2 linked regions of the Lichenibacterium dinghuense genome follow. The protein of the gene in region 1 interacts with the protein of each later gene in a pairwise test. Links are inferred from orthologs where the notes say so. Each region holds a gene or a part of one and is shown on either strand. Other genes may lie near its edges. The genes, in order: L7N97_RS23475 and ileS.

Evidence for each region.
Region 2: the proteins of L7N97_RS23475 (region 1) and ileS interact in binary tests that used the Escherichia coli proteins (3 or more experiments, as listed by UniProt). The link is inferred for Lichenibacterium dinghuense from one-to-one orthologs.

What each region holds. Positions count from the first base shown.
Region 1 is NZ_JAJLMN010000001.1:4,884,475-4,898,744, reverse strand. Bases 6,105-8,961 are described here. They hold L7N97_RS23475 (substrate-binding domain-containing protein), read right to left. Parts: upstream 8,098-8,961; coding sequence 7,111-8,097; downstream 6,105-7,110. Other genes in these bases: L7N97_RS23465 (class II fructose-bisphosphate aldolase), read right to left, coding at 8,901-8,961; L7N97_RS23470 (2-oxo acid dehydrogenase subunit E2), read right to left, coding at 8,198-8,884; L7N97_RS23480 (sugar ABC transporter ATP-binding protein), read right to left, coding at 6,105-6,917. Outside these bases: L7N97_RS23505 (FGGY-family carbohydrate kinase), read right to left, coding at 1-236; L7N97_RS23500 (sugar-binding transcriptional regulator), read left to right, coding at 354-1,301; L7N97_RS23495 (xylulokinase), read right to left, coding at 1,316-2,848; L7N97_RS23490 (iron-containing alcohol dehydrogenase), read right to left, coding at 2,845-4,320; L7N97_RS23485 (ABC transporter permease), read right to left, coding at 4,380-5,372; more of L7N97_RS23480, read right to left, coding at 5,430-6,104; more of L7N97_RS23465, read right to left, coding at 8,962-9,770; L7N97_RS23460 (glycerol-3-phosphate dehydrogenase/oxidase), read right to left, coding at 9,831-11,504; L7N97_RS23455 (biotin/lipoyl-containing protein), read right to left, coding at 11,663-11,905; L7N97_RS23450 (alpha-ketoacid dehydrogenase subunit beta), read right to left, coding at 11,931-12,938; L7N97_RS23445 (thiamine pyrophosphate-dependent dehydrogenase E1 component subunit alpha), read right to left, coding at 12,944-13,936; L7N97_RS30605 (sensor histidine kinase), read left to right, coding at 14,220-14,270. UniProt on the Escherichia coli protein: Part of the ABC transporter complex RbsABC involved in ribose import. Binds ribose. Also serves as the primary chemoreceptor for chemotaxis.
Region 2 is NZ_JAJLMN010000001.1:3,758,917-3,773,946, forward strand. Bases 7,004-10,620 are described here. They hold ileS (isoleucine--tRNA ligase), read left to right. Parts: upstream 7,004-7,321; coding sequence 7,322-10,420; downstream 10,421-10,620. Other genes in these bases: lspA (signal peptidase II), read left to right, coding at 10,417-10,620. Outside these bases: L7N97_RS17950 (histidine kinase famiy protein), read left to right, coding at 1-10; L7N97_RS17955 (mechanosensitive ion channel family protein), read left to right, coding at 212-1,186; mmsB (3-hydroxyisobutyrate dehydrogenase), read left to right, coding at 1,570-2,475; L7N97_RS17965 (lipid kinase), read left to right, coding at 2,572-3,465; L7N97_RS17970 (hypothetical protein), read right to left, coding at 3,602-4,120; L7N97_RS17975 (Hsp20 family protein), read left to right, coding at 4,541-5,011; L7N97_RS17980 (ABC transporter substrate-binding protein), read right to left, coding at 5,082-6,575; L7N97_RS17985 (hypothetical protein), read right to left, coding at 6,717-6,956; more of lspA, read left to right, coding at 10,621-10,935; L7N97_RS18000 (hypothetical protein), read left to right, coding at 11,024-11,701; peptide-methionine (R)-S-oxide reductase MsrB, read right to left, coding at 11,783-12,190; L7N97_RS30325 (energy transducer TonB family protein), read right to left, coding at 12,273-13,298; TonB system transport protein ExbD, read right to left, coding at 13,295-13,741; tonB-system energizer ExbB, read right to left, coding at 13,746-14,633; L7N97_RS18025 (SDR family NAD(P)-dependent oxidoreductase), read right to left, coding at 14,939-15,030. UniProt on the Escherichia coli protein: Catalyzes the attachment of isoleucine to tRNA(Ile). As IleRS can inadvertently accommodate and process structurally similar amino acids such as valine, to avoid such errors it has two additional distinct tRNA(Ile)-dependent editing activities.

The sequences.
Region 1 (14,270 bases):
AGGCCGTCGCTCTGCCCCGTGATGCCGACCGCGGTCGGCTCGCGGGCCGCCGCGGCGCGCACCTCGGCCACGACCGTCCCCACCGCGGCGACGACCTCCTCGAAATCCTGCTCGATCCGGTCGTGGCTGAGATGCCGCAGGGTGGGCCGGCGCGACGCCACCGCCAGGCTCTCACCCTCGGGCGAGAAAGCGGCCGCCTTGATCATCGACGTCCCGAGATCGACTCCGATCAGCATGGGTCTGCCTCCTCCCGATGATGTCACGTCTGCTGACGCATATTTTTATGGCTTGCACATTTGTATCAGCGAAAAAAAGCGATTGCAACGCAGGCATGGGTCGATAAAGGCGGACCGATGAACGACTTCGACACCAGCGGAAGCGATGTGGCCCGCGCCGCCTGGCTGTACTACCATGAGGAGTTGACGCAAGGCGACATCGCGCGGCTGCTCGGCGTCAGCCGCAGCACCGTCACGCGCCTGCTCCGGCGCGCCAAGGACGAGGGGCTGGTCAAGGTCACCCTCAACGTGACCTCCGGCATGTTCCGCGCCGAGCGCGACCTGGAGCGCGCCTACGGGCTCGACAGCGTGCGCATCGTGCCGGTGGCGGACGACGGCGCGATCCAGAAGCGCTGGCTCGGCCGCGCCGCGGCCGAGCTGCTGGCCGCCCTGGTGGTCGAGGACGCCGTGCTGGCCGTGAGCTGGGGCAGCACCATGCAGGCCATGGCGGACGCGCTGGTGGGCCAGAACACGGTGCCCGGGGTCCAGGTGGTGGCCATGGTGGGCGGCCTCCACAACGCCGAACTCGGCACCAACACCAACGAGATCGCGACGCAGGTCGGGCAGCGCTTCGGCGCGACCGTGCGCCCGCTGCTGGCCCCGGTCTACGTCCAAGACGAGGCGACGGCGGCCGGGCTCGCCAACGACCCCGGCATCCGGGAGTCCCTCGAGCTGGCGCGCAACGCGTCCACGGTGGTCTACAGCATGGGGGCGATGCACGACGAGGCCACGCTCTTCAAGATCGGCCACATCACCCCCGAGCAGAGGCGGTTCCTGGCGGACCGCCGGGCCGTGGGCGACATCGTGTGCCGCTGGATCGACCGGGACGGCCAGCCCGTCGAGCTCCCCCCGTCGATCAACCCGATCAGCATCTCGCTCGAAGACTTCAGGGCGATCCCGCGGCGGATGGCCGTGGCGGGGGGCGAGCTCAAGCGGGACGCGCTGCTGGCCAGCCTGCGCGGCGGCTTCGTCACCGCGCTGGTCAGCGACGAGAACACCGCGGCCTTCCTGCTCGACCGCCGCTGACCCCGCCGGAGGGGTCAGCCCCCGGCCGCGCCGCGGCTCTTCAACACCTCCTGGAGATGCGCGAAGCTGTCCCGCAGGCGCGGGTAGAGCCCGCGGTACACCTCGTAGAGGTCGCCGTAGAAGGACGCGGTCGGCGCGTGCGGACGATAGACCTCGCGCGTCCCGCTCATCGCCGCGGCGGCATCGGCGATGCTCGCGTGGAGGCCCGCGCCCACGGCGGCCAGCATGCCGGCACCGAGGCAGGTCGTCTCCGTCTCGCGCGTGACCTCCACCGGGCGCCCGAGCACGTCGGCGACGATCTGGCACCAGAGCGGGCTGCGCGAGCCCCCGCCCATCACGCGCAGGCGTTCGATCGGCACGCCCAGCGCCGCCTCGGCGCCGGTGGTCGACAGCCGCTGCTCCATCGCCAGGCCCTCCAGAAGGGCCCGATACATGTGGGAGCGCCCGTGATGCGCGGACAGGCCGAGGAAGACGCCGCGGGCGTCGCTGTCCCAATACGGCGACAGCGCGCCCGACAGGTAGGGCAGGACCAGCAGCCCGTCCGACCCGGCCGGCACCTTCTCGGCCGCGATCTCGAGGATGCGCTCGGCCGAGTCCTGGAGGCCGAAGGGCCGCACGTCCGCGTCCGAGAACTGGTCCACGAACCAGCTGACGTTGAAGGTGCCGCCGCCGATGAAGGTTTCGGGCATGTATGTGCCGGGCGCGGCCCCGCACATGGTGCGGAACTCGCGTCCCCAGCGATAGTCCGCGCTGAACGTGCCCGACACGATGCCGGTGCCGAGGTTGAGGTAGGCGGCGCCGGGCGCCGTGATGCCCGCGCCGAGGCCGGCCGCCTGCCCGTCGCCGATGCCGGCGATGACCGGCAGGCCCGGCGTCAGGCCCGCGGCCGTTGCCACGCCGTCCGCGAGGCGGCCGAGCTCGACGCCCGAGGGGGACAGCTCGGGCACCTGTTCGGCCGCGAGGCCGACACGTCGGAGCAGCTCCGCGTCGAGCGCGAAGGCGCGCATGTCGAGCAGGCCCATGGGGTCGGCGCTGCCGAAGGAGGTCCGCCATCGCCCGGTCATGCGGTGGACGAGGTAGGCCTGCACGTCGACGACCCGGCGCGTGCGCGCCATGGCGTCGGGCTCGTGCCGCTGGAGCCAGAGCAGCTTGTACCAGCTCGTCGCCGTGTTGGGTGGTTTGCCTGTGACCTCGTGGACCCGCGCGTCGCCGTGGGCCACGATCTCCGCCGTGGCCCGCGTGTCGAGCCACAGGATAGCCGGGCGCACGGCCTCGCCCTCCGCGTCGAGGCACGCGAAGGACTCGCGCTGGTGGGCGATCGACAGGGCGGCGATCCGGTTCCCGTCGACCTGCGCGGTCGCGCGGCGCAGCGCCTCGACGGTGGCGCGCCACCAGTCGGCCGGATCCTGCTCGCCCCAGCCGGGATGGGAGCTCGCGCGCGGGATCGACAGCCGCCCTTCCGCGACCGCGTGGCCGCCCATGTCCCACACCACCGCTTTCGCGGCGGTGGTGGAAACGTCGAGCCCGACGACGAGGTCGCGCGTCATGCGGCCCTCGCCCCGGCTTCGGCCGCCGCGCAGGCGCGCTCGACGCGGTCGAACACGGCCGTCACGCCCTCCTCGTCCCACCAGCCCGCGAAGGTGAGGAGGTCCGCCACCGTGAAGCGCTCGCGCATGAACTGGCAGTTCAGGGCGGCCCAGCGGATCAGCCGCTCGGACGGGGCGGGGTCGAGATCGCCGAAGCGCTTGGGGGCGCGGCCGTCGTGGAGGCATGACGCCACGGCATCGGCCTTGAGCACGACCGCGTCGCGGGCGTCGCGGATGGCGGGCCAGTCGGCGAAGAAGCGCTCCACGGCGGGGCGGTTGGCGTGCCACTTGGCGAGCTTCAGCCGGTAGTGGCCCCAGCACTGCCCGCCGAGGCGCCCGGTCCGGTCGAGCCCGGCGAAGGCGGTGCGGACGCGGTCCTCCCAGACTCCGGCGTCGCCGAACAGGCGCGCGGGATCGATCGGCTCCGCCTCCATGCGGGCGCAGAAGTGCTCCCAGGCCGCGGAGGCGATGACCGAGGCCACGCCGACCTGCGCGCCGTGGAGCCCCGTCGGCTCGCCCGTCTCGGCGCCGTGCATGTCGAGCATGTGGCTGACGAGGTGCTCCATCCCGGACAGCGACGCGCTGGTGCCGCCGACGCCGGTGACGATGCCGCGCATGGCGAGGCCGGAGGCGAGGCGCCGCAGCCCGTCGACCTCGGCCCGGCCGACGCCCACCGACCAGTCCCGGATGCCCGCGCCGCAGACGGCCAGCATCTCGACCAGCACGGGCGTGTAGGAGTCGTCCTGCCCGAGCCTGAAGGCCAGCAGCCAGTCGCCGGGCGCCACGAACATGGACAGCATCTCGCCGAGGCCAGCGGCGCTCAGCGCCGGCGGGGCGCCGGCGACCACGCGGCCGTCCGTCAGCACCTCGTCGGGCCAGCGCGTCAGCAGCGTACGTTTCACGCCCTTCTGCAGCACCACGGAGAAGTTGTCCGTGAAGCCGTCGACCGAGGCTGCGGTCTGCACCACCACGTGCACGGGCACGCCGTTGCGCAGGGCGGCGATCTTGGCGATGTCCGTGATGGTGCCGCCCCCGACCGACACGATGCAGTCGGCGCCGACGCAGAGCTCGGCCGCGCGGTCCTGCATCGCCTCGTCGGCGTGGAGGGCCGGCTGGCCGTCGTCGAGGGTAACGCGCTCCGCGGCGAAGCGCTCGCTCAGCCGCGCGAAGACGTCCGCCTTGAGGTCGCGGCCGTCGCGCCGGATCGTGACGGCGTCGGCGACGAGGCGAACGCGGGTGTCGCGCGCCGCGGGCCGCCCGGCCCGCGCGAGCTGCCGCTCGACCGCTGCGATCAGCCCGTCGACCGCGTCGTCGGCGATGGTCAGCCTGTCCATGCTGAGCGCGGTGAACTGCCCGCGCGGATCGTTGCGGGACAGCGCGTCGCGGATCCTGTCGAGGTCGTTCAGGTCCGACAGTTCGAGGTCGAGCGGCATGGGGGTACTCCTGGGACGACCCCGCGCGCGGGCGGGGCTACGCGGGTGGCGGGCGCGCGTCAGTGGCGCGAGCGCCGGTCCGTCAGGACGGCGAGGATGATCGCGCCGCCGATCACGACGGGCTGGAGGTTCGGCGACACGTTGAGCAGGCCCATGCCGTTGCGCAGCACGCCGATGGTGAGGAGGCCGATGAAGGTGCCGAGCATGGAGCCGGCGCCGCCGGCCAGGGAGGCGCCGCCGATGACCACGACCGCGATGACGCTGAGCAGGTCGTTGACGCCTGCGGTGGGCTGGGCCGAGTCGAGCCGCGAGCCGACGATCATTCCGGCCAGGGCGGCGAGGAAGCCCGCGATCGCGTAGGTGCCGACGCGGATGCGCTGAACGTCGAGGCCGGACAGGCGCGCCACTTCCTCGTTGCCGCCCACCGCGTAGAGGGCGCGGCCGCTCGGCCGGTAGCGCAGCCAGAAGGCGGTGATGAGATAGATGGTGACCAGGATCACAGCCTCGAAGGGCACGCCGAGGACGTTGATCGCGGTGATGTTCGTGTACCAGTCCGGGAAGGTCGTGATGGGGCTGCCGTCGGTGATGAACAGCGCGAAGCCCGAGCAGGCCGACATGGTGGCGAGCGTCGCCACGAAGGGCTGGATGCGGGCGTAGGTCGAGAGGGCGCCGTTGACGAAGCCGACGGCGGTGCCGAACAGCAGGCCAGCCACCACGGCCAGCGGGAAGGGCACGCCGCCGTAGCGGTACAGCCACGCGTTCACCATCAGGCTCGACGCCAGCACGGCGCCCACCGACAGGTCGATGCCGCCGGTGATGATCACCAGGGCGGCGCCCACCGCCATGATGCCGATGTCCGACACCTGGCTGAAGATGTTGACGATGTTGCGCGTCGTCAGGAAGTAGGGCGACAGGTACGACAGGACGACGATCACGACCACGAGGCCGATCAGCGGCCCCGGCACGAGGCGGACCAGGCCGAGGGCGCGCTCCTTGGCGCTCTCCTGCGCGCCGGCGTGGGCCGCGTCTGTCGCGTTGGTGGATTGGAGCACGTCGGACCTCCCGGGGCTTCGCTTGTTCGTTCTATCGTCGCGGCGGCGGGCGGCGGGTCATGCCGCGACCGCCAGCGACATGACACGCTCGGGCGTCGCTTCCTCGCGCGACAGGATCCCGCGCTGCCGCCCGCCGGACATGACCAACACGCGGTGGGCGAGGCCCAGCACCTCTTCCAGCTCCGAGGACACCACGATCACGGCCACGCCGGCCGCCGCCAGCCCGCGGATGATCTCGTAGATCGCCATCTTGGCGCCGACGTCGACGCCGCGCGTCGGCTCGTCGATGATGAAGACCTTGGGGTTCTCCACGAGCCACTTGGCGATCAGCACCTTCTGCTGGTTGCCGCCGGACATGCGGCCGACCGGCGAGGCCATGCGGCCGCGGATGTCGAAGCGGCGCTTCTGGTCCTGCGCGACCCGGTCGATGCCGGCGGCCGTGACCATGCCGCCGCGCCCGATCTTGCTTTCCCAGGGCAGCGCGATGTTCTCGCCCACGGCGCGCTCCAGCAGCAGGCCCTGCCCCTTGCGGTCCTCCGGCACCATGAAGATGCCGGCCTTGATGGCGCCCCTGGGGCTCTTGAAGCTCACCGGGCGGCCGTCGACGTGGATGCTGCCGCGGTCGAGCCGGTCGGCGCCCGAGATGGCGCGCACCACTTCGGTGCGGCCGGCGCCGATCAGGCCGGCGAAGCCGAGGATCTCGCCCTCGGCGACGTCGAAGGACACGTCGCGGAAGGCCTTGCCGCGGCTCGCGCCCTCGACCTTGAGCACCACGTGCTCGCCGCGCGGCGGCGGCGCGTGGTGCTCGAAGGTGAAGTCGCGCCCCACCATGGCGTTGATCATGTCCTGCTTGGCGGGCGCGTGGTCCCAGTCGGCCACCTTCTCGCCGTCGCGCAGGCAGGCGACGCGGTCGGACACCTCGCGCACCTCGTCGAGGCGGTGGGACACGTAGACGATGCCGGCCCCGCCGGCCTTGAGGGCGCGGATCTGCGCGAAGATGCGCTCGGCCTCGGCCTCGCCGAGCGAGGCCGTGGGCTCGTCGAAGATGATGTACCGGGGCTTCCGGATCACCGCCTTGGCGATCTCGATGCCCTGCTGGACCGCCATGGACAGGCCGCCGACGGTGCGCCGCGCGTCGACCCGGACGCCGAGGGCGTCGAGGGCCGCCTGCGATTCCCGCACCATCCGGGCGCGGTCGATGGTGAGGCCTCCGGTCGGCTGCCGGCCGAGGAACATGTTCTCCGCGACCGTGAGGCCCGGCAGCAGGCGGATCTCCTGGTGGATCAACGCCACGCCCTGGTGCAGCGCGTCAGAAGGCGAGGCGGGGCGGTAGGGCGCGCCGTCGAGCGTCATCTCGCCGCCCGAGGCCGCCACCACCCCGGCGATGATGGAGTTGGTGGTCGACTTGCCGGCGCCGTTCTCGCCGATGAGCCCGAGCACGCTGCCCGGCATGAGCGACAGGTCGACGGAGCGGAGCACGAGGCGGCCGCCGTAGCGCTTCTCGAGGCCTCGGCAGCGGAGGCCGGTCGGGTGCGGGTCGGCCATGGCGCCTCGATCTCCGATGTTTTGGTCTGAGCGTGGCGTCGGCGGTACCCCCGACGTCCCCGGCACGTTGGACGCTGTCGTCCCGGGTCGGGCCCGGGACGACAGCGGAGGGACCGGCGCCGTCACTCCACGCGCCGCAGCCCGGGAGGTCGAGCCAGGACCGATGCCCGAGCGGCGCTTTGCCGGCTCGGCGTCACTGCATGCTGTCGGCGGACGGGCCGTAATAGGTCGACGGCTTCTCGGTGCCGGCGTTGTCCTTGGTGATCAGCGTGGTGTCGATGTACTGCTCGGGCTTGATGTCCTTGCCGCCGCCGGTGATGACCGCCACCGCGTCGTCCACCGCCATCACGCCCATCTTGTAGGGGTTCTGGGCCATGGTGGCCTGCGTCAGGCCGGACTTCACGGCCGTGAACATGGTCGGGAAGCCGTCGATGCCGAAGTAGATCAGCCCGTCGCGGCCCGCCTGCTTGGCCGCCTTGGCGGCGCCCATCGCCATGGCGTCGGACTCGCCGAACACGGCGTCGAGCTTCGGGTTGGCGGTCAGGATGTTCTGGGTCGCCTTGTAGGCCTCGGTCTCGTCCCAGTTGGCGGTCTGCTCGGCCACGACGTGGATGTCGGGGTACTCCTTCAGGGCCTCCTTGCAGCCCTGCGAGCGCTGCAGCTCGGCGGTGGCGCCCAGCACGCCGCGCAGGATGGCGATGTTGCCCTTGCCGCCCATCTGCTTGAACGCCCAGGTGCACAGGTCGCGGGCGGCCTTCACGCTGTCGGTCGCGATGTAGGTGACGAGCTTGCCGGCGCCGGCCTCCGGCTTCTCGTCGACGGCCACCACCGGCACGTCGGCCTTGTTGGCGGCCTTGACGCCGGCCTGGGCGGCCGTCGAGTCCTGCGAGATGAAGATCAGCGCCTTGACGTTCTGCACCAGCAGGTCCTGGACCTGCTTGATCTGCAGGCTCGAATTGTTGCTGGCCGAGGCGATGCGGAGGTCGTAGCCCAGCTTGGCGGCCTCGGCCTTCATGCCCTCGACGGCGGCGACGTAGAACAGCGACTTCTGGTCGGCGACCGAGACGCCGATGGAGCCCTTGTCGGCCGCGAAGGCGGGCAGCGCCGCCGACAGGGCCAGCGCGCAGGCCGCGGTGCCGAGGGTGAGGCGGGACAGGCGGCGGTTGGCGTGCTTGCTCACGTTTCGTTTCCTCCGTGGATATGTTCTTCGGTGATGCGGTCTTCGGGTGCCCGGCCGGTCGGCCGGGTCCGTCGCCTCGGAGCGGGACAGGGCGGCCGCGTCAGGCCGCGCCGTCCCCCGCTTCGAGATCCTTCTTCAGCGCCTGCAGGAAGCCCGCCGCCGCGGCCCCGTCGACCGCGCGGTGGTCGCTCGTCAGGGTGAACTCGGCGACCGGCCGCCACGCGGGCTCGCCGCCGTTCCACACCTGGCGATGGACCGTGCTGCCGACCGCCAGGATCGCCACCTGCGGCGGGTTGATGATCGCCGTGAAGCGCGTCACGTCGAACATGCCGAGGTTCGACACCGTGAAGGTGCCGCCCGTCACGTCCGGGACCTTGAGGCCGCCCGTGCGCGTCTTGCCGATCAGCTCGCGCCGCCGCGCCCCGATCTCGGACAGCGACAGCTCCTGCGCGCCGTGGATGACCGGCACGATCAGGCCCTTGTCGTTGGCGACCGCGAGGCCGACGTTGACGTCGTCGTAGAACACGACGGCGTCGTCGCGGAAATGTGCGTTGAGCTTGGGATGGGCCTTGATGGCCCTGACGCAGCTCTGCACGATCACGTCCGTCAGCGTGACGCCCTCGCCCTTCAGCTGCGCCCTGCGCGCGTTGGCGGCGGTCATGTCGACCTCGGCCGTGAGGCCGAACATCGGCGCCGTCCAGGCCTGGCTCATGTATTTGGCCATGGTGCGCGCCGTCTTGGACAGCGGCACCGCGCGCCCTTCGTCGATCGGGGCCGTAGCGGTCATCGCGGGGGCGCTCCCGTCAGGCCGCGGCGCGGCGGGTGACCCCGCCGGCCCGGCCCGCGCAGCCGTACTGGCGCATCTTCTCGATCGTGGCCGGGATCATCTGCTTGCGGCCTTCCCGCATCGCGTCCTCGAGCTGGCGGTCGCCCTGCGCCCAGACGGATTCGAAGCCGCGGCGGAAGGCGTGGCGCAGGTCCGTGTCGGCGTTGAACTTGCACACGCCGGCCGCCTTGGCGCCCTGTACCTCCTCGTTCGACAGGCCGGAGGCGCCGTGCAGCACCAGCGGGATGCCGACCGCTTCCTTGATCTCGCGGGTGCGCTCGATGCTGATCGGCTCCTGCGGCCGGCCCGGCACGACGCCGTGGACGATGCCCACCGAGATCGCCAGCGTGTCGACGCCGGTCTCCTTCACGAAGCGGCGGGCCTCCTCGACGTCCGTGTAGTAGTCGGACCAGTCGACCTTCTCGTCGGCGTCCGGGATCTTGCCGAGCTCGGCCTCGACCGGGATGCCGAAGGAGTGGCAGATCTCGACGATGCGCTTGGTCGAGGCGATGTTCTCGTCGAGCGGCAGGTGGGCGCCGTCGTACATGATGGAGTTGAAGCCGAGCTTGATGGCCTCGTGGACCTCGTCCCAGCTGCCGTGGTCGAGGTGGAAGATCACCTCGGCGCCGGACTTCTCGGCGAGGCGCTTCGTCATCTCGAAGGAGCGCGCGACGCCCCAGTGCGGGATGATGGCGCGGCCGACCTGCAGGATCACCGGCGAATCGGCCTCCTCGGCGGCCATCAGCAGCGCCTCGCAGGTCTCCTCGTTGTGCATGTTGTAGGCGCCGACCGCGTATCCGCCCTGGCGCGCGGCCTCGATGGTGGCGTGGGGATCGAGCAGCTTCATCGGTTCTTCCTTCCCTCGTGTTCTCGCTGTGGTGGTCGCCGGGCGCGCCCGGCGGGTCTGTCAGGCGGCGTGCGCGGCCGGGGCCGGCTCGGGCTTGGCGAAGCGCTCGATGTAGCGCTTGTAGTCCGCCACCTCGCTGTCGCGGCGGTTCGCGCCCCAGCCGAGGTGCCTAGCCAGGATGTCGGCCGCGCGGTCGACCACGCCCGCGCCGTTGTCGGCGGTGTGGACGATCATGGTGCGCCGGAGCAGCACGTCGTGCAGCGTGCGGCAGAACTCGTTGTCCCAGGTGAAGACCACCTCGGCGCCGATGCAGGTGCTGTCGGGGCCGAGCGGCTCCAGCAGCGAGGGATCGTCGCGCCCCACCGCGAGCACGTCGCCGGCGCGGGAGCCGTAGATGCCCACCAGCCGCTCGACCACGGGGCGGGCGACGCCGCTCGTGGCGACGAGGTCGTCCGTGAACCTCGCCCAGTTCTGCACGCGGGCGCCCGGGAAGGGCATGCCGGTCGTCAGGCAGCGCGGCGGCTTGGCGCCGAGCTGCTTAAACACCTCGTCGGTCGCCTCCTCGGCGAGCGAGCGGTAGGTGGTCAGCTTGCCGCCGATCAGGGACAGGAGGCCGCGGTGCTCGGGCGCGTGGTCCTTGATGACGTGGGAGCGCGACACGTTCCACTCGGACTTGTCGGGCACGAAGGGCAGCGGGCGCACGCCGGCGTAGGTGTAGAGGATGTCGTCCTCCGTGAGCTTGGCTCCGGGCACCAGCCGGTTCACCTCGCCGAACAGGTATTCGACCTCGCTCCGGTCCGCCCGCGCCTCGGACGGGTCGCCGTCGTAGCGGGAATCGGTCGTGCCGATCATGATCTGGTCGCCCCAGGGGATGACCAGCACGAGGCGGCCGTCCTTGTGGGACTCGTAGTAGACGACGTCGGTCGGCGCGCCCGGGAAGGGCCGGACGATGAGGTGGCTGCCCTTGGTGCCGCCGATGAAGCGCTGGGTGATGCGCTCGTCGCTGGCCAGCACGGCGTCGACCCATGGCCCCGCCGCGTTGACGACCACGCGGGCCCCGAGCGCGTGCCGCTCGCCGGTGATGCGGTCCGTGTAGCGGATGCCCTTCACGGTCTGGCCGTCGCTGATCAGCCCGTCGACCTCCGCGTGGGTGTAGATCTTCACGCCGTCGGCGCGGGCCGCGAGCGCGACCTCGACGCAGAGCCGCTCCGACCACACGACCTGCCCGTCCATGAAGATGGCCGAGCCTTCGAGGCCGTCCTGGTTGATGCCGGGGCTGCGCTTGATCGTCTCCTCGCGCGACAGCACGAAGTGCGAGTTCGTCGACTTGTCGAAGGACAGCGCGTCATAGGCCAGCATGGCGGCGCGGATGGCCCATTTCGAGCGCTTGTTGTGCCGGTAGAAAGGCATCATGAGCGGCACGGGCTTGACGAGGTGGGGCGCCAGCCGGAACAGGCGCTCGCGCTCGCGCAGGGACTCGCGCACGAGGCGCACGTCGCCCTGCTCCAGGTAGCGCAGCCCCCCGTGCACCAGCCGGCCCGAATAGTTGGAGGTGCCGGAGCCGACGTCCTCGCGCTCCACCAGGGCGACGCGCAGGCCGCGGGCCGCCGCGTCGCGCGCCGTGCCGGTGCCGTTGATGCCGGCCCCGACCACGATCACGTCGAAGATCTCGTTGGGCGCGGGCGGCGTCGACCCGCCGAGATCTCCCGTGCGCCCTTCCGTCGTCGCTGGCATCCGCGTCCCTCCCCCTCCGTTCGGTCGGGCCGGCACCCCGGCCGGGGTGCCGCCTGCGGCCGTTCGCCGGCCGTCTCGATCGTCCCGCGGCGCGAGGGCGGCCCTCGCTCGCGCGCCGCGCGGGTTCGCCCCCTCCGGCCCGTGCGGCCGGGCCGGGGTCAGTCGTCGGATTCGATGATCGCGAGCGCCGTGCGGACCTTGGCCTCCTGGCTTTCCTCGACCAGGATCTCCCTGATCGTGCCGCTGGCCGGCGACTCCAGCTCCTGGGTCACCTTCTCGGTCTCGATCTCGGCGAGCACGTCGCCCTCGTTGACCTTGTCGCCGACCTTGATCTTCCAGGCCGTGACGGTGCCCTCGCTCATGCCCATGCCCCACTGAGGCAGCAACACTTCGACTTTCATGGTCGGACTCCGTTGAAAGGGGTGATCACAGATCGGTGGGGGCGTTGTTGCCGCAGATGGTGCGGGTCACCGCCACGATCTTGTCGGCGGTCGGGTAGAACCCCGCCTCGAGCGCGGGGCTGAAGGGGATCTGCATGTCCGGCGCGGTGACGCGCCGGATCGGCGCGCGCAGGGCGTCGAAGGCCTGCTCGGCCACGATGGCCGAGATCTCGGCCGCGGCCCCGCAGGTGCGGTGCGCCGGTTCGGCGATGACGAGGCGCCCCGTCTTGCGGACGGATTCGAGGATGGTCCTGGTGTCGAGCGGCACCAGCGTGCGCGGGTCGATCACCTCGGCCGAGATGCCCTGCTCGGCCAGCGCCTCGGCCGCCTTGACGGCCTGCGGCACCGAGCCGGAGATGCCCACGATGGTGACGTCCGTGCCCTCGCGGCGCACGCGCGCGACCCCGAAGGGGATGCGGTACTCGCTCTCGTCGACCTCTTCCTTCGAGCCCCACAGCGGCACGGATTCGAAGATCAGCACGGGGTCGTCGCTGTCGACGGCCTGGCGCAGCAGCCCCTTGGCGTCGGCGGCGGAGGCGGGCACCAGGACCTTGAGGCCCGGCACATTCATGAACATCGGATAGGGGCGGTCCGAATGGTGCGCGCCGGTGTTCAGCCCGTAGAACATGGCCGAGCGGAACACGATCGGGATCGAGCCCTGGCCGCCGAACATGTAGCGGTTCTTGGCCGCCTGGTTCACGAGCTGGTCCATCGCCATGTACAGGAACGACGAGTAGGACAGGTCGACGATGGGGCGCAGCCCCGTCATGGCGGCGCCGATCGAGGCGCCCACGATAGCCTCCTCGGAGATCGGCGTGTTGCGCACGCGGTTGCGGCCGAACTCCTGCACGAAGTCGCCCTTCTCGGCGCGGGACTTCGAGCCGCCGGTCGTGCCGTAGACGTTGGCCTCGACGTCCTCGCCGATCACGATTACGCGCTTGTCGGCCACCATGGCCTCGCGCTGCGCCGCGCCGATCGCGGCGATGTAGGTCATCACGGTCACTGCAGCGCCTCCGTCTCGTAGGCATCCGTGTAGAGGTGCTCGAAGGCGACCTTGGCGTCCGGATAGGGGCTCGCGTCGGAGAACTTCACGCAGTCGTCGACCTCGCGGGCGATGTCGGCCTCCATGGCGTCCATGGCGGCCGCGTCGGCGACGCCGCGGTCGATCAGCACGGCACGGAACAGCGCGATGGGGTCGCGGCTCGTCCAGCGCTCGCGCTCGTCGGCGTTGCGGTAGTCGACGTTGAGGCGCAGCCCCTCGGCGTGCTCGCGGAAGCGGTAGGTCATCACCTCGACCAGGGTCGGCCCCTCGCCGGCCCGCGCGCGGTCCACGGCGGCCTTCACGGCCTCGTAGACCGCCAGCACGTCCTGCCCGTCCTCGACGCAGACCCCCGGCATGCCGAAGCCCGCGGCGCGCTCCCAGATGCGTCCGCCCGTCACCGTGTGAGCGGGGGTCGACAGGGCGTAGTGGTTGTTCTCGCAGAGGAAGATGACGGGCAGCTTGTAGGCCGAGGCCAGGTTCATGGACTCGTAGAGCACGCCCTGGTTGGCGGCGCCGTCGCCGAAGAAGCACAGCCCCACGCGGCCGTCGCCGAGCACCTGGGCGGACAGCGCCGCGCCGACCGCGATCGGGATGGAGGAGCCGGTGATGCCGGACTCGCCGAGGCTGCCCACCGCGAAGTCGGCGAGGTGGAGCGAGCCGCCCTTGCCCTTGCACACGCCGGTGCCCTTGCCGACCAGCTCTGCCATCAGCGGGCCCAGCGCCGAGCCCTTGCCGATCGGGTGGCCGTGGCTGCGGTGGTTGCCGGTCATGTTGTCGTGCTTGTCGAGCGCCATGCAGGCGCCGACCACCTGGGCCTCCTGGCCGATGCTCGTGTGGATCGTGCCGGGGATCTGGCCCCGCTTCAGCATCTTGGATGCCCGCTCGTCGAACAGGCGGATGCGCAGCATGCGCCGCTGCATCTCAAGCATCACGTCGTTGGACAACGACATCCGCGTCCCTCCCCGTGTCGCGTTCCGCCGAGTCGGCTGACGCAAATAATTATGACTTGGTTTTTTGTATCAGACGGTCCGGAGCCTTGCAAGCCCGGACCGCCGCGCGCGGGGCGGCACCGGGCCGCGGGGATCCATACACGCCCCGATACAACTCGTGGGTTCGTCACTCGGTTCGACGAGCGGCAGGCAGCGGGGCCACACCCGGTCGAAACGGTCGCGCTTCCTTCATCGTTCGGAGCGACCTATCGTCGGGCGACCTCGACCTGGGTGGCTGCGGACCTTGCACGCGTTTCTCGACTTCCTGTCCCGCCGCGAGACGACGGTGTGGTCG
Region 2 (15,030 bases), 1.1 Mb from region 1 along the record:
CATCGGCTGAGCCTCCGGGCGCCCCGCGGGCCGGACGACGCCTCAGTCCGGATGGACCGCGACCGCGTCCGGAAACTTCGCGGCGCCGCGGATGTTGGTGGCGGCGGACCGAACGTGCACCCCGGTCCGCGCCGGTCGCGGAGCTGCGCGCGGACAGCGCCGCCCCCGAGCTCCCCCGGCAGCCCCGCAGGAGCGAGGACCTCAGCCGGACATGGATTTCGACTTCTCCCGAGCGCTCGCATCGCTGCGCGGCATGGCGGCCGGCTTCTTCACCCTGCTGCCCTACCTGATCGTGGCGCTGATCGTCTACGCGCTGTTCCACCTCGCGGGCCGCTACGCGCACCGGGCCCTCCTCTACCTGTCGGAGCGCCGCCGGCAGCACCGCAATCTCGGCCGCGTGCTGGGGCGCCTCGCCCAGGGCGGGCTGATGCTGGTCGGGCTGCTGGTCGCGCTCGTGATCGCCGTGCCGTCCTTCAAGCCCGGCCAGCTCGTGCAACTGCTCGGCATCAGCGGCGTCGCCATCGGCTTCGCGTTCCGCGACATCCTGCAGAACTTCCTGGCCGGCATCCTGATCCTGCTCACCGAGCCCTTCCGCATCGGCGACCAGATCGCGGTCAGCGGCTACGAGGGCACGGTCGAGGAGATCGAGACCCGCGCCACCTCGATCCGCACCTACGACGGGCGTCGCGTGGTGATCCCCAACGCGACGCTGTTCTCCCAATCCGTCACGGTCGACACCGCCTATTCGCACCGCCGCCTGCAATACGACGTCGGCATCGGCTACGGCGACGACGTGGACCGCGCCCGGGCCATCGTTCTGGAGGCGATGCGCGGCGTCGAGGAGGTGATGGACGAGCCCGCCCCGGAGGTGCTGGTGGTCGACCTCGCCGGCTCCAGCGTGAACCTGCGCATCCGCTGGTGGATCGAGCCGCCGCGCCGCGCCGACGTGGTGGCGAGCCGCGACCGCGTGCTCCAGGCCGTCAAGGAAGCGCTGCAGGGCGCCGGCATCGACCTGCCCTATCCCACCACGCAGGTCCTGTTCCACGACCAGACCGAGGAGACCGACGGCGACCGCGCGCGTCAGCGCGAGGGCTGGCCGGCGGGACCGGACGGCCATCCCGCGCCGCGCGACCTCGTCGGCGCGCTGCGCGCCGGGCGGGGCGAGCGCAGGGAGGGATGGCCGTGACCGCGGGCCCGGACGCGCCTTGGGGGGGGGCGGGGCGAATCCGTCGCCGATCGGGCTCGTATCCCGCCGCCGCCGGCAGAGCTCCGAACTCAGGTCAACGCAGGGCCGCCGGGAGCGCCCTTCTCCCGCTGGCGGGAGAAGGTGGCGCCGCGAAGCGGCGACGGATGAGGGTGGGACGCGCGCCGCATCGACCAGATGTCGACCCTGCGTCGCATGTCGAACCTGTCGCGACCCCTCATCCGGCGCTTCGCGCCACCTTCTCCCCAGAGGGGAGAAGGGCGAAGCGGCACCGTCGACCTGAGTTCGGAGCCCCGCCGCCGCCGGGGCCGGAATTGACCGCGGCCGCGTCAGCCGGTCAACTGCTCCGGCAGGGGAGAAACACCATGGCGGCGATCGCGTTCATCGGGCTCGGCAACATGGGCGCGCCCATGGCGGCGAACCTCCTCAAGGCCGGCCACACCGTCACGGGTTTCGACCTCAGCCCCGCCGCCCTCGATGCCGCGCGCGCGATCGGCATGGCGGTCGCCCCGTCGGCGGCCGCCGCGGCGGACGGCGCCGAGGTCGTCGTGACGATGCTGCCGGCGGGGGACCACCTCGTCGAGGCCTACGAGGGCGGTCTCGTGGCCGCTGCGCCCACGGGCGCGCTGTTCATCGACTCCTCGACGGTCGACGTCGCCTCGTCCCGCCGCGCCCACGATCTCGCGGCGGAGCGGGGGATGATGGCCGTGGACGCGCCGGTGTCGGGCGGCGTCGCCGGCGCCGAGGCCGGCACGCTCACCTTCATGGCCGGCGGCACGCCCGAGGCGGTCGAGCGCGCGCGGCCGTTCCTGGCCAGCATGGGCCGGCGCGTGGTGGCCTGCGGCGGCCCCGGCGCCGGCCAGGCCGCCAAGATGTGCAACAACATGATCCTCGGCATCTCGATGATCGGCATCTCCGAGGCCTTCGTGCTGGCCGAGAGGCTCGGCCTCGACCACCAGGCGCTGTTCGACGTCGCGTCCACCTCGTCCGGCCAGTGCTGGGCGCTGACGAACCACTGCCCCGTGCCGGGGCCGGTGCCGGGCAGCGCCGCCAACCGGGGCTACAGGCCCGGCTTCGCCACGGCCCTGATGCTGAAGGACCTGACGCTGGCGCGCGACGCGGCCGAGAGCGTCGGCGCCGACACGGCGCTCGGCCGCCACGCGCGCGACATCTTCGCGGCCTTCGCGGCGGGGGGAGGGGCGGGGCTCGACTATTCCGCGGTGATCGAGGCGGTGCGCGGCGGGGCGCGGTCCGGCGTCGCCGGTCCATGAAGCTTCCGTCACGTTGGGCCTGAGGCGGGCACAAAGGGGCCTCGCCGCGGGTTCACGGGGGCGCGGCGCCCCGCCCGCGCCCGACCCCTGGACGCCATGACTCCCCCCGCCGACCCCTCGTCCCGCCGCGCCCTGCTGATCGTCAACGAGCACAGCCGCTCGGGCCGCGAGCGCGGCGACGAGGCCGAGGCGGCCCTCGCCGCCGCCGGCCTCGCCGTCACGCGCGGCCACACGCGCTCGCGCGAGGACGTGTCGCGCCGCATCCGCGACGCGAAAGGCGAGGTCGACCTCGTGGTGGTGGGCGGCGGGGACGGGACCATCAACGCCGCCGCCCCCGGCCTCATCGCGACGGGGCTGCCGCTCGGCGTGCTGCCGCTCGGCACCGCCAACGACCTCGCCCGCACGCTCGGCCTGCCCCCCGACCTCGACGGGGCCGTCGCGGCCATCGCGGCGGGCCGCACGCGCCGCATCGACCTCGGCGAGGTGAACGGTCACCCCTACTTCAACGTCGCGAGCCTCGGCTTCGGGGTCGACCTCACCCACGCGCTGACGGCCGACGCCAAGAAGCGGTGGGGCCCGCTCGGCTACGCGGTGGCGGGCCTGCGCGTGATCCGTCGCCTGCGGCCGTTCCACGTCGACATCGAGATCGGCGGCGAGCGCCACGCCTCGCGCACCGTGCACCTCGCGGTGGGGAACGGGCGGCACTACGGCGGCGGCATGACGGTGAGCCACGACGCCGAGATCGACGACGGCCGGCTCGACGTCTACAGCCTCGAGGTCGGCAGCGTGTGGAAGCTCCTGCTGCTGCTGCCCGCGCTGCGCAGCGGGCAGACGCGGGACTGGACCGAGATCCGAACCCTCGACGGCTCCGAGATCCGCGTGACGGCGCATCGCGAGCGGTCGGTCAACGCCGACGGCGAGATCGTCACCCGCACGCCCGCGGTGTTCCGCGTGCTGCACGACGCCGTGACGGTCTACGCGCCGGGCTGACTCCCTCGCACATTCGGCCCGTCCGCCCCCGCGCGGGCTAAGGACGGGCGGCCGAGGCTTCGGCGGCCTGTGGGCCCCGAACGCGAAAGGGCGGAGGCTCGCGCCCCCGCCCTCCCGAACGCCGATGATCGCTCGATCAGTAGGTCGCGATCGTGGTGCCGCCGAACGGGGCGCCGATCACGCGGAACGGCACCTGGACGATGTCGCCGATGGCGCGCAGCGGGGCGCCGATGAGGACGAGCGGGTTCTGCGCGACGCTGCCCGTGGCCGGGAAGATGCCGTTGATGGCGCGGAACGGCAGCGACACGACGTTGCTGGCGAAGCCGAGCGGCCCGGTGATGAGGGTGCCGGGGCCGGTGTTGCCGATCGGCGCGGGGGCCACCACGACGGGAGCCTCGGCGGCGACGGTGCGGCGCACGGTGAGCGGACGGCGGCTGGCCTCGGCCGAGCGCACGGTGCGGACCGGGCGGCGGTAGACGGCGCGGCTCGGCGCGTAGCCGTTGATGCCGGTCGCCTGGTCGGAGGACAGCGTGTTGGGCTGCATGCCGTTCGGGCCGTTGGTGAGGCTGCTCTGGGCCGAGGCCGACAGGTCGCTGGCGGCGAGGGCCAGGGTGGCGACGGCGGCCGCCGCAGCGATCTTCTTGATGGTGGTCATGATCCGTACTCCAGACGATGGTCGCGGGCAGAATGCGCGGCGACGGCCATCGGTTCATTCCGCTGCGGCAGGTCTGCCCCGCGGAGGCCGCTTCGACGCCGCCAGCGTGTCCGCATCAGGGCGCCGCGGCGGCGTCCCCGCCCATCGCGGCGTTTCGGAGCCCGCGCGTGGCAAAGATGCGACAGCGCCTCCGCGGCGACCTCTTCCCTCTGCCGGTCGACCCACGGCTCCGCGCGGCGTGGCGATCCCGTCACCGCCGCCCCGGCTCACGAAAAAGTGAGATGCCGATCTCGGCTCCTCTTGCGGGGGCAAGGACCGTCACCACATCAGGGGCACGCGGGCCACAACGGACGCGTGATTTCGAGAGGTTCCGGCCAGCAACGCCGGGATCGCATGTCGCTCCAGTGAGGATGTGTTCAGATGCGCCAGTACGATCTTTCCCCCCTTTACCGTTCCACCGTCGGCTTCGACCGGCTGTTCACGATCCTCGACCAGATGTCGGGCGTGGACGCCTCGGCCCAGACCTATCCGCCCTACAACATCGAGCGGACCGGCGAGAACGCCTATCGTATCTCCGTCGCCGTGGCGGGATTCTCCGAGGATGATCTGTCGATCGAGACCCGCGAGAACGTCCTCCTGATCCGCGGCGCCCGCAAGACCGATGCGTCCGAGACGCCGAAGACCGAAGTGCTCTACCAGGGCATCGCGGCCCGCGCCTTCGAGCGCCGCTTCCAGCTCGCCGACCACGTCCAGGTGACGGGCGCCGCCCTGGAGCACGGCCTGCTCCACGTCGACCTCGTGCGCGAGATCCCCGAGGCTCAGAAGCCCCGGCAGATCGCCATCGGCACCAACGCCCGCGCGCCGAAGGTCGTGGAGTCCAAGGTCGCCTGACCGGCGGGCGCGACCGCGCGATCGAGGCAGGGGCGTCCCTCACGGGGCGCCCTTTTTCGCGTCCGCGCTGCTATTCGGCGGCGAGCGGCATCACGACGATCTCGGCCGGCTTCGGCGCCAGGCCGATCTGCGCGCGGCGGTCGCGCACCGCGGCCCGCACCTGGTCGAGCGCCATCCCGAAGGCCGCGAGGCGCCGGTCGTCGACGCGCGGCAGCGAGCCGTCGAGCGCCCGCGCCATCAACTGGTCGGCCTCGCCCTGCAGCGCGTCGAGCTCCTCGCTCGACGCGGCGGCGCGCGCCTCCCCCATCAGGGCGATCAGGCGGGCGACGTCGAGCTCGAGCTGCGGCGTGCGGGTGCCGCTGAGCCGCCCCATCACGGCGGTGACGCCGGACGCCAGCACGCCGAGCAGCATGGCGCCGATGTAGATCATGTCGCTGTATTTATCGAAGAAGGTCTGCTCGTCGTCGTCGATATAGGCCGCGGATCCGGCGTGGACGGGCAGGGACGCGCCCTTGTCGGTGCTCGGCGCCTCGATCCGCATGGCGATCGGCGCCGTCGCGGCGATCGGGCCCTTCTCGGTCAGGAAGAAGCGTGTCAGCCCCGCGACGAGGTCCTGCGACACGTTCTCGTTGGCGACGAGCCGGTGGGTGATGCTGAGCGTGTCGTAGTCCTTGCCCGGCCGGGGCGGCGTCCCGCCGAAGATGCCGCGCAGCACCTCGGTCTTCTCGTAGGCGGGCGAGCGCGACGCGATGGCCTCGGCCTCGGAGATGGGCAGGAAGACCACGGTGCCCTTTGCGGGCTCCGCCTCGTCGTCCTCCTCCTCGTCGTCGCCCTTGTCGGCCTTGGCGATCCTGGCCGGCTTGGCGGCCGGGGGAGCCTTGCCCTTGGCGGGTTTCGCCGCGGGCTTGGCGCCCGCCTTGGCCGGAGCCGGGGGAGGGGGAGCCGCGGCGGGCGGCGGGTCGATCGTCGACACGGTCCGCACGATGGCGCGCAGGGCCGAGTTGGACAGCACGTCGACCGCCATCACGGCCGATATCCGGTGCGAGCGCAGCGCGGCCTCGATCTCGTCGGGCTTGAGCTGCACCGTGGCGACGCTGTCCGGCTTGAGGTCGGCCTCCGCCAGGACGTTGGCGAGCAGGCTGAGGTTCCCGGCCCCCATGCGCAGCACGCCGACCGTGTGCCCCGGCAGGTCCGCCACCGTCTTGATGCCGCTCGACGCCGGGGCCACCAGCACGGCCGAGTCGCGGTGCAGGATCACCACGGTCTGCGCGTCGCCGGGGATCGCCACGTCGGTGCGGATCACCGCGAGGTCGGCCCGGCGGGCGTCCACCGCCTCAGAGGCCGCCTTGGCGTCCTCGACGAGCTGGATCTGCAGGCGCGCCGGGTTGTGGCTCCGCTTGAGGAGGCGCGCGGCGGAGTCGATCAGCGCGCGGTCCGGCTCGTCGTTCTGGGACACCGCCACGGTCAGCCGCGTCGGCCGCTCGTACCACAGCGCGCCGCCAGCCGCGGCCGCACCCAGGGCCGCGACCGCGCCGAAGGCCGCCAACATCAACGGGCGCTGCATGGACGCCGCCTTTCCGAGCCCCGGGTCACCGATCTCCCGCCATCCCACGATGAGTTGTGGCTTATTGTGAGGCCGTCATGATGAATCATCGGCGCGAACGGAAGGTTCATCCGCCGTCCGTTCCACGCCGATGCGCCGCGGTCAGGCCGCGGCGCGCAGCACCTGGAACAGGTAGAACCCGTTCATGCGCACGGCCTGGTGCGCGATGGCGCGCTGGAAGCCGGGCAGCGCCTGGCGCTCCGCATGCTGGCCGCCGAAGTCCCACTCGCCGGAGAACAGGAAGCGCGGCACGGCCGTGTCGGCCGGCACGGCGCAGCAGATGTCGCCCTCCTCGCGGCGGCGGAACATGTTCCAGATCTGGGGTTCGTGTTGCGTCCCCATGGGTCGAGGGTCCTCCTTGGCTGGATGACGGGGCCGTGAGGCCGTCCGTCGGCCGATGCCGATACGCCGACGCGGGTCCGCCGAAGCGGATCCATGACCGGCAATGCGCGAACATCGGAGTCGGTTACGGCGGCATCGCGGCGCGCCGCGCGGGGCCGCGAAAAACGGAACCCTTCCAATCTTCCTGGCAGGCTGCTACGTCGGGCGCATGACGACGCGGGCCCGTGATTTGCGGATTATCGGCCCGTGCGGCGCTGGAGCCTGAGGCTCGCCCCGCACGGGACCCTTCGCACGCCCGCATCCCCGCCCAACGCAGCGCCGCGCCCGCCCGGGATCCCGCCTCGCCGCAAGCCTCCGGTCTCCCCATGAACGACGCTCCCACGGCCGCCCGAGACCCATCGGCGACGCCGGCCGCCCCCGACTACGCCAAGACGCTGTTCCTGCCCCACACGGACTTCCCGATGCGGGCCGGCCTGCCCGCCAAGGAGCCCGAGCTGCTGGCGCGCTGGGCGAGCATCGACCTCTACGGCCAGCTCCGCGCGCAGGCGGCCGGCCGGCCGAAGTTCGTGCTGCACGACGGGCCGCCCTACGCCAACGGCAACATCCACATCGGCCACGCGCTCAACAAGATCCTGAAGGACCTCGTGACCAAGTCCCAGCAGATGCTGGGCCGCGACTCCGACTACGTGCCGGGCTGGGACTGCCACGGCCTGCCGATCGAGTGGAAGATCGAGGAGGAGTACCGCGCCAAGGGCCGCAACAAGGACGCCGTGCCGGTGGTGGAGTTCCGCCGCCAGTGCCGCGCCTTCGCGCAGGGCTGGCTCGACGTGCAGCGGGAAGAGTTCAAGCGCCTCGGCATCGTGGGCGACTGGGACCACCCCTACGCCACCATGGCGTTCAACGCCGAAGCCCACATCGCCCGCGAGATCATGAAGTTCGCCCGCAACGGGCTGCTCTACCGCGGCTCCAAGCCCGTGATGTGGAGCGTGGTCGAGAAGACGGCGCTGGCCGAGGCCGAGGTCGAATACGAGGACCACACGTCGGACACGGTCTTCGCCGCCTTCCCGTGCCGGACGGTGCCGGCCGGGGGCGGCGTTCTCGACCACCGGGCGTCGGAATGGAATGCGCTGGCGTTCCGCCACGAGGCCTCCGGCGAGATGATGCCGGCGCGCGTCGTGATCTGGACCACCACGCCCTGGACCATGCCGGGCAACCGCGCCGTGGCCTTCTCGCCCAAGGTCGCCTACGGGCTCTACCGCGTCACGAGTGCGGCGGCCGACAACTGGGCCAAGGTGGGCCAGCGCTACGTGCTGGCCGACGCCCTGGCCGAGGGCGTGTTCAAGGCCGCGCGCGTCGAGGGCTTCGAGCGGCTCTCCGACGTGTCGGCGGAGGCGCTGTCGGTCGGCCTGCTGGCGCATCCCTTCGCGGCCACCCTGCCGGGCTACGGCTTCGGCGTGCCGATGCTGGCCGGCGACCACGTGACGGCCGAGGCCGGCACGGGCTTCGTCCACACGGCACCGGGCCACGGCCGCGAGGACTTCGACCTGTGGCTCGCCTCGACGCGCGCGCTCCAGGCGCGCGAGATCGAGCCGCGCATCCCCTACACGGTCGACGCCGACGGCTTCTACACGGCCGACGCGCCGGGCTTCGAGGGCCGCCGCGTGCTCACCGACAAGGGCGCCAAGGGCGACGCCAACGACGCCGTCTTCGCGGCGCTCCAGGAAGCCGGCACGCTGGTCGGGCGCGGCCGGCTGAAGCACAGCTACCCGCATAGCTGGCGCTCGAAGAAGCCGGTCATCTTCCGCAACACGCCGCAATGGTTCATCGCCATGGACCAGCGGTTCGCGGTGCCGGGCGCGCCGCTGCGCTCCGCCGCGGCCCGGGGCTCCAACGCGCCCGACACGCTGCGCGGCGTGGCGCTCCAGGCCATCGCCGAGACCACCTGGGTGCCGGCCGCGGGCGAGAACCGCATCACCGGCATGATCGGCAACCGGCCCGACTGGGTCGTGTCGCGCCAGCGCGCCTGGGGCGTGCCCATCGCCATCTTCGTGCGCGACCGCGACGACGGCACCGCCGAGATCCTGCGCGACGACGCCGTCGACGCGCGCGTCATCGCCGCCTTCGAGGCCGAGGGCGCGGACGCCTGGTACGAGGACGGCGCCGCCGCACGGTTCCTCGGGGAGCGGGCCGCCGAGGGCTGGACCAAGGTCGACGACATCCTCGACGTGTGGTTCGACTCCGGCTCCACCCACGCCTTCACGCTGGAGGATCCGGAGCACTTCCCGCAGTTTCGGGGCCTGCGCCGCCGAGTCGACGGCGGCGACGACGAGGTCATGTACCTCGAAGGCTCGGACCAGCACCGCGGCTGGTTCCACTCGTCGCTGCTTGAGAGCTGCGGCACGCGCGGCCGCGCGCCCTACGACATGGTGCTGACCCACGGCTTCACGCTCGACGAGAACGGGCGCAAGATGTCGAAGTCGCTCGGCAACGTCGTGGCGCCGCAGGACGTCATCAAGGCGTCGGGCGCCGACATCCTGCGCCTGTGGGTGGCGGGCGCCGACTACGCGGGCGACCAGCGCCTCGGCAAGACGGTGCTGAACACCACGGTCGAGACCTACAAGAAGTGGCGCAACACCCTGCGCTGGATGCTGGGCACGCTGGCGCACGCGCAGGCCGGCGAGGCCGTGCCCCACGCCGAGCTGCCCGAGCTGGAGCGCTTCGTGCTCCACCGCCTCGCGGAGCTCGACCGCACGGTGCGGGCCGGCTACGCGGCCTTCGACTACACGCGCATCCTGTCGGCGCTCGGCGCCTTCATGACGAGCGACCTGTCGGCCTTCTACTTCGACGTCCGCAAGGACGCGCTCTACTGCGACCCGATCTCCTCGGCGGTGCGCCGCGGGGCCCTCACGGTCGTGGATGCCGTCTTCGACCGCCTCGCCGTGTGGCTGGCGCCGATCCTCAGCTTCACGGCCGAGGAAGCGTGGCTGGCGCGCCACCCGTCCGAGCGCGGCTCGGTGCACCTCCAGCTCTTCCCGGAGACGCCCGAGGCGTGGCTCGACGAGGCGCTGGCGGCGCGCTGGCGGCGGGTGCGCGACGCGCGCCGCGCCGTCACCGGCGCGCTGGAGCTGGAGCGCGCCGCCAAGCGCATGGGATCGTCGCTGGAAGCCGCGCCGCGGGTCTTCGTGGCCGACGCGGACCTGCTCGCGCTGCTCCGCGGCGTCGACTTCGCGGAAGTGTGCATCACCTCCGACATCGCCCTCGACGCCGGCGAGGGCCCGGCCGAGGCCTTCCGCCTGCCCGACGTGCCGGGGGTGGCGGTGGTGCCGGCCCGCGCGGAGGGGCGGCGCTGCGCCCGCTCCTGGAAGGTGTCGCCGCTGGTGGGCACCGACCCCGACTATCCCGACGTCACGCCGCGCGACGCGCTGGCGCTGCGCGAGCTCGCCGCGGCGGGCCGCCTGCCGTGACGGGCGCGTTCCGCGCCGGCCCGCGCGCGCTCGGGGCGGCGCTGGCCGTCCTGGCCTTCGCGGCCGACCAAGCCTCGAAGCTGTGGATGCTGCGCGGCTTCGACCTGCCGGAGCGCTCGCCCGTCGCCGTGGCGCCGGGCGTCGACTTCGTCATGGCCTGGAACCGCGGCGTGTCCTACTCGCTGTTCACGTCGGACACGGATGCGGGCCGCTGGCTGCTGGTCGCCGTCACGCTGCTCGCGTCGCTGGCCCTCGCCGTGTGGCTGTGGCGGAGCGGGACGGCGATGACTTCGGCGGCGCTGGGCCTCCTGATCGGCGGCGCGCTCGGCAACCTCGTCGACCGCGTCAGCTACGGCGCCGTGGTGGATTTCGTGTCGCTCCACGCCGGCGGCTTCCACTGGTACGTGTTCAACGTCGCCGATTGCGCCATCACGGCCGGCGTCGTGCTGCTGCTGCTCGAATGGATCGTGCCGGCAAGGCCGGTTGCGACCCTCGGTGCCCCCAAATCGCCGTGATCCTCACAGCATAGTTGAAGCCTCCGATTTTGTTCCATGCGCTGAGGTGGAAATGTTGCCTGGATCGAAGGGTGATCGTCGCGGGGCGGTGGCGGCAGCGGCCGCCTTGGGCCTGTGCCTCGCGGGCGCGCCGGGCGCCTGGGCGGCGGACGACGGCTACGCCAACGTGTTCTCCTCCGTGCTGGGCTCGGTGGGGCTCATCAAGAGCGACCCCCCGCCGGACATCCAGTACCGCGAGCGCCCGCCGCTGGTGCTGCCGAAGGACCCCGGGCTGCCCAAGCCCATGGTCGACGGCATCAAGCGCACCGCCGCCTGGCCGCAGGACCCCGACGTGCTGAAGAAGCGCAAGGAGAGCGCCGAAGCGCACGCGCCGCACACGCTCGACCCCAACATGAGCGACCACGGCATGATGCTGTCGCACGACGAGCAGATGCGGGGACGCGCCGCCGTGGCCGAGGCCGCCGACGACCAGCCCGTCCGCTCCGGCGAATGCGGCAACGACGGCCAGCACTGCATGCTGCTCAAGCCGGACGAGATCAAGCGCCAGGACGAGGCCTACCGCTCCCAGAACCCCGACAAGAAGGACCAGCTCGTCGCCGGCCAGGAGCCCACGCGCGAGTTCCTCACCCAGCCGCCCAAGGGCTACATGAAGCCCACCAAGGTCCTGAAGGCCACGGCGGAGGCGCCCGAGGAGAAGGTCGACGAGTCGAGCCCGCGCTACATGCAGCAGCAGGCCGCCAAGCACCGCGCCGAGATGGACCAGTGATCGGCTGCTGATCCGGTGCAGCACGACAAGACGCCCGCGGCTCGCGCCGCGGGCGTCTTCGTTTCACCGGCGCGGGACGCGTCAGGCCGGGTGGAACTCCAGCGCCACGCCGTTGATGCAGTAGCGCTGGTAGGTCGGCGCGGGCCCGTCGGGGAAGACGTGGCCGAGGTGGCTGCCGCAGGTGGCGCAGTGCACCTCGGTGCGGACCATGCCGTAGGACCTGTCCTCGGTGGTCTCCACCGCGCCCTCGACCGGCAGGTTGAAGGACGGCCAGCCGGTGCCGCTCTCGAACTTGGTCGTGTTCACGAACAGCGGCGTCTCGCAGCCCGCGCAGGAGAAGGTGCCGGCGCGCTTCTCGTGGAGCAGCGCGCAGGAGCCGGGCCGCTCGGTGCCGTGCCGGCGCATCACCTGGTACTGCTCGGGCGTCAGCAGCTCGCGCCATTCGGCGTCGCTGCGGGTGACGGGGAAGGACTGGGCATCGTGGGTCATGGGAGGCCTCCGGTTCCTCGCGGAACTGTCCATCCGGGGCCCGTTCGTCAAGGTGGCGCCGCCGCCCCGGCCGCGCCGCGCCTCAATGGAACCGCACCGGCACCGACAGGCCGATGCGGCCGCCCATCTCGGGCGGGGGCGCCGGGACGGGGCTCGCGCGGCGCACCATCGACACCGCCGCCGCGTCGAGCTCGGGATCGCCGGAGCTGCCCGACACGGAGGCCGAGACGACGCGCCCGCCGCGGTCCACCGAGAAGGCGACCCGCACGGTGCCGCCCGAGCCGTTCGGCGAGGCCGGCTTGTAGGCGTTGAGGTGGGCCACCACCTCGCCGCGCCAGTTCGCGACCGCCGCGCCCGAGGCCACCGGGGCGGCGGACTCGCGGTCGTCCCCGCCGCCCTCGCGGGCCACCGCGGCCCGCGCCGCGCGGGCCTGCTCGCGCGCGGCCTGTCGCCGGGCCCGCGCCTCGGCGGCCGCCTGCGCCCGCGCTTCGTGCCGCACCTCCTCGCGGGCTTCCTGCCGGGCCTCGGCCTGCGCGTCCCACGCGTCCTGGCGGGCGACCTCGCGCGGGTCGGGCTTCGGCGGCGGCTTGACGGACTTCTGCGGCTTCGGGACCGCGACCTTCTTCGGGGGCGGCGCGGGCCGCGGCGGCGGAGCCAGCACGGCGTCGGACGGCGCGGGCGAGGGCGGCGGCGCGACCTCCGGCACGGGGAGGGGAGGGGCGGCCGCAGCCTCGACCGGGGCCGGTTCCGGCGGGGGCGTCTCGACGGGCGGGGGCGGGGGTGCCGCCACGGCAGCCTGTGGTGGCTCGGCGGCCGGCGGCGGGGGAGCCTCGGGCGGGGCGTCGGGCGCCTCGGCGACCTGCTTCTCCTCGCCGGGGCCGGCGGTTTCGGTCGGCTTCGGCTCGGCGGTCGGGGGCACCGGCACCGACACGGGCTCGAGCTCCACCGTCACGCCGGCCGCGCCCTCGGGCGGGGGCGGGGGCGCGAAGGCGTGGCCGACGAGCCACCAGCCGGCGCCGACGTGGACACCGGCGACCAGGAGGGCGGCCGCGGCCCAGCGCAGGCCCTCGCCGGGCTCGCGGCCGCCGCCGAACGCGACGGCGCTCACGGCGCGGAGCCCGGGGCTGCGCCCTGTCCCGTGTCCTCCAGGCCGACCAGCGCCACCTTGAGGTAGCCGGCCGAGCGCAGGGCGTTCATCACGTCCATCAGGTCGCCGTAGGGCAGGCCGGCGTCCGCGCGCAGGAAGACGCGCCGGTCGCGGTCGCCCCCTGTCTCCGCGTCGAGCCGGCCGCGGAGCCCGTCGCGCGGCACGCCTTCCTCGCCCAAAGATAGGGAAAGGTCGCGCTTGACGGTGAGGAACACCGGCTTGTCGGGCCGCGGCTGCACCTTCGCGTTCGAGGTCGGCAGGTCCACCGGCACGTCCACGGTGGACAGCGGCGCCGCCACCATGAAGATGATGAGCAGCACCAGGGCCACGTCGATGAAGGGCGTGACGTTGATGTCGGCGATCTCGCCGACCTCGTCGTCCCCGTGGCCGAGCTTCACCGCCACGGGATCACTCCGCCGCCTGCTGGCGCAGCGAGGGCCGCCGGTCGAGGTCGCGCGACAGGTGGCGCATGACTTCCGCCGAGGCGTCGCCGAGCAGCGCCTTGTAGCCCGCGGTGGCGCGGGCGAATCCGTTGAAGATCACCACGGCCGGGATGGCGGCGACGAGGCCGACCGCGGTGGCCAGCAGCGCTTCCGCGATGCCGGGCGCCACCACGGCGAGGTTGGACGTGTGGGCCTGGGAGATGCCGACGAAGCTATTCATGATGCCCCACACGGTGCCGAACAGCCCCACGAAGGGCGCGACCGAGCCCACCGTCGCGAGCACGCCGGTGCCCCGCGTCATGGCGCGGGCGCCGCGTGCCTCGATGCGCGACAGCGACAGCGCCGCGCGCTCCTTGACGCCCTCCGCCGGCAGCCCGCCCGAGCGCGACACCTCCTCGGCGGCCGCGGCGATCAGCGCCCCCACGGGCCCGCGCGCGGGCGCGTCGGACCGCGCCGCGGCGGCCAGGCTGTCGGCCTCCGCCAGCGCGCGCAGCCCGCGCGTGGCCCGGCGCCGGGCGCCGAAGAGCTGCATGGATTTCGCGAGCCAGATCGTCCAGGTCGCGACCGAAGCGGCGAGCAGGCCCACCATCACGGCCTTCACCACCACGTCGGCGTTGAGGAACATCGACCAGGGCGACAGGTCGTGCGGCAGGCTCGCGTTCACGGCCGGCTCGGCGGCGGCCGGGCCCACCGGAGCCGCGGGGGCCGGAGCCGGGGCCGCGGGAGGTGGGCTCGCGGGCGCCGCCTCCGCCGCGGCAGGCTGGGGGGCGGCTGCGGTGCCCTGCGCGAGAACCGCGCCGGGGGCGATCAGCAGCGACAGGAGCACCAGCGCGGTGCGCCACCTGTGGGTCATGGTCGGTCTCCGTCGTTCCGGAAGGGGCGGGCGGCGAAGGATCGCCCGTCCTGGGAGGGGCTCACGCGCGGCGAAGGGCGGGGCGTGCGGCGCTCGGGCCCGTCGAGGCCGGCCGAGCCGCGGAAGCGGCGCGCCGGGCGGGATCAAAAGTCGAAAGCATCGCGCTCGGGTCGGCCAAACAGACGAAGGCGCCCGGCCGGGGCCGGGCGCCTGGGAAACGCGCCCATAGCGCGTCTGGCTCTTCGACTTGTTCTAAACGCCCGACAATGGAGCTGTTCCAGTTCCAGCCAGGGCCGGGAATCTTCTCAGATCGAGCCGGCCTCCACCATGAAGTTGTTGGCCGTGCACATGGCGCTGTCGTCGGAGGCCAGGAACAGCACCATGCGGGCGAGGTAGA